2 linked regions of the Methylosinus trichosporium OB3b genome follow. The protein of the gene in region 1 interacts with the protein of each later gene in a pairwise test. Links are inferred from orthologs where the notes say so. Each region holds a gene or a part of one and is shown on either strand. Other genes may lie near its edges. The genes, in order: CQW49_RS10890 and grpE.

Region 1 (3,217 bases):
GTTGCCGAAATAGGTGGCGGCGTAGCGGAAGAGATCGAAGGCGTGGCCGACGTCGGGCGCGATCTGCGCCGCGGCGATGCCCTCGAGATAATAGACGCCGACGGCGACGAAGGCGCCGGCCGCCATCAGCCGCTCGCGCGGGCTCGGCTCGTCCTCGGCGAAATGCTCCACGAGCTTGGAGAAATAGGAATAGGCCTTGGCGTCGTCGCGCACGACGCCGTCGCCGTCCGCATACATGCGGCCGAGCTTCCATTGCGCGAGCGATTCTCCGCCGTCGGCGGCGTAGCGCAACGCCTCCAGCGACTTCTTCGTGTTGCCGGCGTGATAATTCTCGAGGCCGATGCGCAGCGCCGCGCGCGGATCCTTGAACATCGGCAGCGGCGCGGCGACCGCGGCGACATTGCGCGGCTCCGACGCGTCGAAGGCGAGCGCGCGCGAGCCGATGAGAAAGAGGCAGGCGAGGGAGCAGCCGAACGCGGCTCCCCGCATCCCGCGACGCCCGCCGGGCCGCGCCGTCGACGCAATCCGATGAAGAAACGCCATCATATCCGGCTTCGACTTTCTGACACGGCAGCCGCCCGCAGACGACGCACTCGAACGCATTTTCAGGGCGTCGCCTCCCAAAGGATGCGACGGCCATCGAAACGAGCGCGCCTGTCCTCCGATGCGTCGAGCGCTCCGGAAGTCGTCTACGCGTCCTCGATGACCTTGTGACGGCGCCGAGATTAGCGCAGCGTTTATGGCTGAAAAGGGGCGTCGCGCCGTTATCGCCGCGCGCGAAAACTTATCTCGGCGAGTGTTGCAACAAGGTCACAAATTTCGTGGCGGCGCCGGATGTTTTCGTCCGGATTGCTGCGCGCGCGGCTAAGCGCTGCGCCTTCCGGCGCCGGCCGCGTTCGGCCGACGGCTCTACGGCGCGCGGCGCGCTCGAGCTGCTGGCGCTGACGACGCGGTCGACCTATATTTCGCACCCGAGTCGGCGCAGGCGCCCGCCGGCCCGCCGCCATTCGCCGAGCGTCCGACGGAGCCGAACAGTCGATGCAGTCCGCCGCCACTCCCCACCTCGACGGAGCATTCGCCGCGACCAGAGGCGACATGCGCCGATCCGTGAGCGTGCCGCGCGACACCGCCGGACTGCGCCGGCTGTTCATTTTCTTCGGCCCCGGCTATCTCGTCGCCACCGGCTATATGGATCCGGGCAATTGGGCGACGGCGCTCGCCGGCGGCTCGAAATTCGGAACGTCGCTGCTGTTCGTCGCCGTGCTGTCGAGCCTGATGGCGATCGTGCTGCAATCGCTGACGGCGCGGCTCGGCCTCGGCGCCGGGCTCGATCTCGCCTCCGCCTGCCGCGCGCGCTTTCCGCGCCACGCCAATTTCGCGCTGTGGCTGCTCGCCGAGGCGGGCATTCTCGCCACCGACCTCGCCGAGGTGATCGGCACGGCGATCGGCCTGCAATTGCTGTTCGGCCTGCCGCTCGCCGCCGGCGTTGTGGTGACGCTGCTCGACACCTTCCTCGTGCTCGCCTTCGAGCGCGCCGGTTTTCGCAAGATCGAGCTGTTCGTCGTGGCGATGCTCGGCGTCATCGCCCTCTCCTTCGGCGCGCAGCTGGCGCTCGCCGAGCCCAGCCTGGCGGCGATCGCGGAAGGGCTCGTCCCGAGCCGAGCCTTCTTCGAAAATCCGGAGATGCTCTATATCGGCCTCGGCATTCTCGGCGCGACGGTGATGCCGCATAATCTCTTTCTGCACTCTTATATCGTGCAGACGCGCGCCGTCGGCGCCTCGCTGGACGAGAAGCGCGAGGCGATCGATTTCGCCGTGCTCGACAGCACCCTCGCTCTGATGATCGCGCTCGTCATCAACGGCTCGATCCTGGTGCTGGCGGCGGCAGCCTTCCACGCCACCGGCCATACCGAGGTCGCCGAGCTCGGCGAGGCCTATCGGCTGATCGCGCCGCTGCTCGGCGCGCCGATCGCGGCGAAGCTGTTCGCCGTGGCGCTGATCGCCTGCGGGCTCAACTCCACGGTGACGGCGACCCTCGCCGGCCAGATCGTGATGGAGGGCTTCGTCCATATCCGCATGCGGCCGGCCCTGCGCCGGCTGGTCACCCGGCTCATCGCCATCCTGCCGGCCGTCGCCGTCACGCTCATCGCCGGCGAAGCCGCGACGGCGCGGCTGCTGGTGCTGAGCCAGGTGGTGCTGAGCCTCACCCTTCCTTTCGCGGTCGCGCCGCTCGTCTGGTTCACCGCCTCGCGGCGCATGATGGGCGAGCTGACCGCGCCACGCGCCACCACTGCCGTCGCCGCCGTCATCGCCGTGGCCATCATCGCGCTCAACGGCAAGCTGCTGCTGGACGCGTTCTCGGGGAATTGAGCTTGGCGCCCGCTTCGCATGTCGCGGCGGATGATCCTATGACGAAGGCGATCCGATGACAGTCGCGCAGCTGATCGAAGCTCTCAAAGACATGCCGGCCGAAGCCGTGATCGTGCTCGAAGGCGACGGCGGCTTCGCCCGTCTCGCGCGCATCGATCTCGAGAAGAGCCCGATGGCGGGCCTGCCGGACGAGGTGGTTCTCTCGACGGATGCCGAGGAGTGAGGCCAGTGGCCATTCCCGACATGACCGACGAAGAGATCGACGCTGCTGTCGCCTCCGATCCCGACTGGGCGGAGCTGGAGCCGATCGACTGGACCCGAGCGGAAGTCGTCACGCCGCCCAAGGCGGCCGGCGCTTTCACGACCGGCGGCGTGAATTCAGCCGATTGACGGGGCTGAAACGGACGCTGGGGCGTCATTGCGAGCAACGCGAAGCCAATCCAGAGCGGCGGGCGGGTTCTGGATTGCTTCGCCGCTTCGCTCCTCGCAATGCCGCCCTGTTCCGTCAGAATGGCAGCGGGCCGCTGATCGTCACGCGCACGGCCGGAGGCTCCATGGGCTTGAAGTGCCGGTCCATCACGCCGACCGCGCAGACATTGCTCGACACGAGGCCCGCCTTGCAGAGGCCGTAGAGCTTATCCGTCGGCAGCAGTGAGCCATAACCGTAAGTGATCATGTCCGAGCGGGAATTGGTGATGTTGAAAGCGTCCGCCTGAATGCTGTAGCCATTGTCGAAGCGATAGCCGACACGCAGGTTCAGCGTGCCGGTCGCCGGCGATTTGATCTGACCGTCCTCGGTCAGAGGACGCTCGCCGAGGTAGCGATAGCGCAGCGCCGCGAAGGGGCC
Region 2 (3,219 bases), 1.9 Mb from region 1 along the record:
CGCACCGAATGGGCGAGCGGCCCCGCGTCCTCCGGGAACTGCTGCAGGCGCAGGCCGCGCACGTCGGAAATGCGCTTGACCGCGCGCGAGCGCTGGTCGGCCGAGAACTCCTGGTCGCGGAAGACGGTGAGGCCCTCCTTCAGGCACAGCTGGAACCAGTCGCGGCAGGTGATGCGATTGCCGGTCCAATTGTGGAAATATTCATGCGCGATCACCGATTCGACGCCGGCGTAGTCGCCGTCGGTCGCGGTCTCGGGCGAGGCCAGCACATATTTGTCGTTGAAGATGTTGAGGCCCTTGTTCTCCATCGCCCCCATGTTGAAATCGGAGACGGCGACGATGTTGAACACATCGAGATCATATTCGCGGCCGAAGACCTCCTCGTCCCAGCGCATGGAGCGAATGAGAGAATCCATGGCGTAGGACGCGTATTTCTCCTTGCCGTGCTCGACATAGATCGCAAGATCGACCATGCGGCCCGAGCGCGTGGCGAAGCGCTCGGAAATATGGCTAAGATCGCCGCCGACGAGCGCGAAGAGATAGCTCGGCTTGGGGAAGGGATCGCGCCAGAGCGCGAAATGCCGGCCGCCCTCGAGCGCGCCCGCGTCGATGCGGTTGCCATTGCCGAGCAGAACCGGCGCCTCGGCGACATCGGCCTCGATGCGCGTCGTGAAGACGCTGAGCACATCGGGACGGTCGAGGAAATAGGTGATGCGGCGAAAGCCCTCGGCCTCGCATTGCGTGCAATAGGCCGAGCCCGAGCGATAGAGCCCGGAGAGCTGGGTGTTGGCGGCGGGGTCGACCTCGGTCTCGATCTCCAGCACGAAGGGCGCGTCGGGCGTCGCGTGCAGCGTCAGCGCGTCCGGCGTCGCCTCGGCCGCGACGCTGGCGCCGTCGAGCAGCAGGCGGCGCAGGACCAGCCCGTCGCCGTCGAGCGTCAGCTCGGCGCCGGGGCGTCCTTTCGGATTGCGGCGAATCGCCAGCCGCGAGACGACTCGCGTCTTGCTGCGATGCAGCGAAATATCGAGATCGACCGAGTCGATGAGGAAATCCGGCGGCCGATAATCGGCGAGACGAATGCCCTGGGGCGGTGGATTGCGCATGGGACCTCGAAGTTCATCAACCCCTACACCCGGGGCGCCGTCCCGCGCAACGATGGTGGCGCGGCTCCGACTTGATTTTGCGGGTCGGCGCCCTGATATCGGGGACGTTTCACGCCAATGGAAGAGATCATGAGCGAAGATAAGAAGACCGAGACCACGCCGCCCGGAGAGGTCCCGCCGCTGGCGGGCGAGGCCGAGGCGCCGGCGGAGACGGCGGCCGAGGCCGGGTCCGAGCTGGAGGCGCTGAGGGCGGAAGCGGCCGGCCTGAAGGACAAGCTGCTGCGCACGCTCGCCGATATGGAGAATATGCGACGGCGGACCGAGAAGGAGGTCGCCGACGCCAAGGTCTATGGCGTCGCCAATTTCGCGCGCGAAATGCTGACCTTCGCCGATAATCTGCGCCGCGCGGTCGAGAGCGTGCCGGTCGGCGCGCGGGAGACTCTGGACCAGAGCGTCGTCACGCTGATCGAGGGCATGGAGCTCACCGAGCGTGACTTCCTGTCCCGGCTCGGCCGTTTCGGCGTCAAGCGCATCGAGGCCAAGGGCCAGCGCTTCGACCCCAATCAGCACGAGGCGCTGTTCGAAATCCCCGACGAGAGCGTGCCCAATGGCACGGTCGCGCAAGTGGTCGAGCCCGGCTATCTGATCGGCGAGCGCGTGCTCCGCCCGGCCAAGGTCGGCGTCGCTCGCGGCGGACCCAAGGGGTGATCGCCGACGCTCCCCCCGTCATTGCGAGCCGAAGGCGAAGCAATCCAGAGCCGTGGGGCGGCCCCTGGATCGCTTCGTCGCTGCGCTCCTCGCGATGACGGCGAGCCTCACAGCCACCCGTTGCGGCGGAACCGCCAATAGAGAAACGCGCATGTCCCCGTGATCGCGCCCAGGATGTAAAAATAGCCGAAGCGCCATTTCAGCTCCGGCATATGCTCGAAATTCATCCCATAAATGCCGGCGATCGCCGTCGGCACGGCGAGAATGGCCGCCCAGGCCGCGAGCCGCCGGGCGATCTCGGTCTGCTGCATCTGGCCGTTCATCAGGCTCGCCTCGAAGGCGAAGGCCAGCACCTCGCGCAAGGTGTCGATCGATTCGCGCACGCGGCGAATATGGTCGGTCACGTCGCGGAAATGCGGCTGCATGGCCGGATCGATCGCCATGACTTGCGTATGCTCGAGCCGCTGGCAGACGTCGACGAGCGGCGCGACGGCGTTGCCGAGCCGCAGCAGATCGCGGCGCAGCGTGTAGAGCCGATCGATTTGGGCGCGCCCCGGCGTGTGCTCCAGAATGGCGTCCTCGATCGCCTCGACCTCGGAGTTGATCGTCGCGAGCACGGGGAAATAATCGTCGACGATGAAATCGAGAATGGCGTAGACGATATAGTCCTCGCCCTCGGAGAGGCCGTGCGGCGCCGCCTCACAGCGCTCGCGCACCTGCGCGTAGGAGCGCGAGGCGCCGTGGCGGATCGACAGCACATAGCCCTTGCCGACGAAGAGATGCGTCTCGCCGAAGGCGATGCGGCCATTCTCCATCTGCGCCGTGCGCGCGACGATGAACAGCCCGTCTCCATATTGCTCGAGCTTGGGATATTGATGCGCCTTGCCGGCGTCCTCGATGGCGAGCGGATGCAGCCCGAACTGGCGCTGCACGCGCGCGAGCAGCGCCAGCGAAGGCTCGTGCAGCCCGATCCACACCACATTCCCCGGCTGCGCCGCGAAGGCGCCGGCGGCGTCGATGTCGATATCCTGCAATCGCTTGCCGCTGGCGTAGACGGCGGCGGCCACCACGCCGGGCTCGTGAGCGGGGTGATGCGATGGATCATTCATGGCGTTCGTCCAGCATGAGGCATGCGCAGACGAGAGGCCGAACACATGAATGAAAGGTTAAGGCGGAAACGCGCCGATCTCCCGCCCCGCGCTTGGAGAGTTACGGTGAAAGGCCCGGCAGGTCTCGCGGCGTCGCGGTTTCGCCAAGCCCGCGCAAGCGGCGCGCAGGGCGGGAGAAGGAGGGAACGTCGAGATTGCGCCTCACATCAGCGCACGAAAATCCTCGACCGTGAGCGGAGCGACGACATTGAGATCGTCGTCGAGAATTTCATACAGCGTGTCCTTGCCGCCATAGATCG

The links.
Region 2: the proteins of CQW49_RS10890 (region 1) and grpE interact in binary tests that used the Escherichia coli proteins (3 or more experiments, as listed by UniProt). The link is inferred for Methylosinus trichosporium OB3b from one-to-one orthologs.

The regions. Positions count from the first base shown.
Region 1 is NZ_CP023737.1:2,257,110-2,260,326, forward strand. Bases 301-3,204 are described here. They hold CQW49_RS10890 (Nramp family divalent metal transporter), read left to right. Parts: upstream 301-1,038; coding sequence 1,039-2,370; downstream 2,371-3,204. Other genes in these bases: CQW49_RS10885 (tetratricopeptide repeat protein), read right to left, coding at 301-489; CQW49_RS25120 (hypothetical protein), read left to right, coding at 2,426-2,593; CQW49_RS24550 (hypothetical protein), read left to right, coding at 2,599-2,760; CQW49_RS10895 (TonB-dependent receptor), read right to left, coding at 2,876-3,204. In the rest of the region: more of CQW49_RS10885, read right to left, coding at 1-300; more of CQW49_RS10895, read right to left, coding at 3,205-3,217. UniProt on the Escherichia coli protein: H(+)-stimulated, divalent metal cation uptake system. Involved in manganese and iron uptake. Can also transport cadmium, cobalt, zinc and to a lesser extent nickel and copper. Involved in response to reactive oxygen.
Region 2 is NZ_CP023737.1:4,124,349-4,127,567, reverse strand. The notes cover bases 116-3,021. They hold grpE (nucleotide exchange factor GrpE), read left to right. Parts: upstream 116-1,232; coding sequence 1,233-1,811; downstream 1,812-3,021. Other genes in these bases: CQW49_RS19505 (magnesium and cobalt transport protein CorA), read right to left, coding at 1,919-2,920; pepN (aminopeptidase N), read right to left, coding at 116-1,103. In the rest of the region: more of pepN, read right to left, coding at 1-115; CQW49_RS19500 (hypothetical protein), read right to left, coding at 3,122-3,219. UniProt on the Escherichia coli protein: Participates actively in the response to hyperosmotic and heat shock by preventing the aggregation of stress-denatured proteins, in association with DnaK and GrpE. It is the nucleotide exchange factor for DnaK and may function as a thermosensor.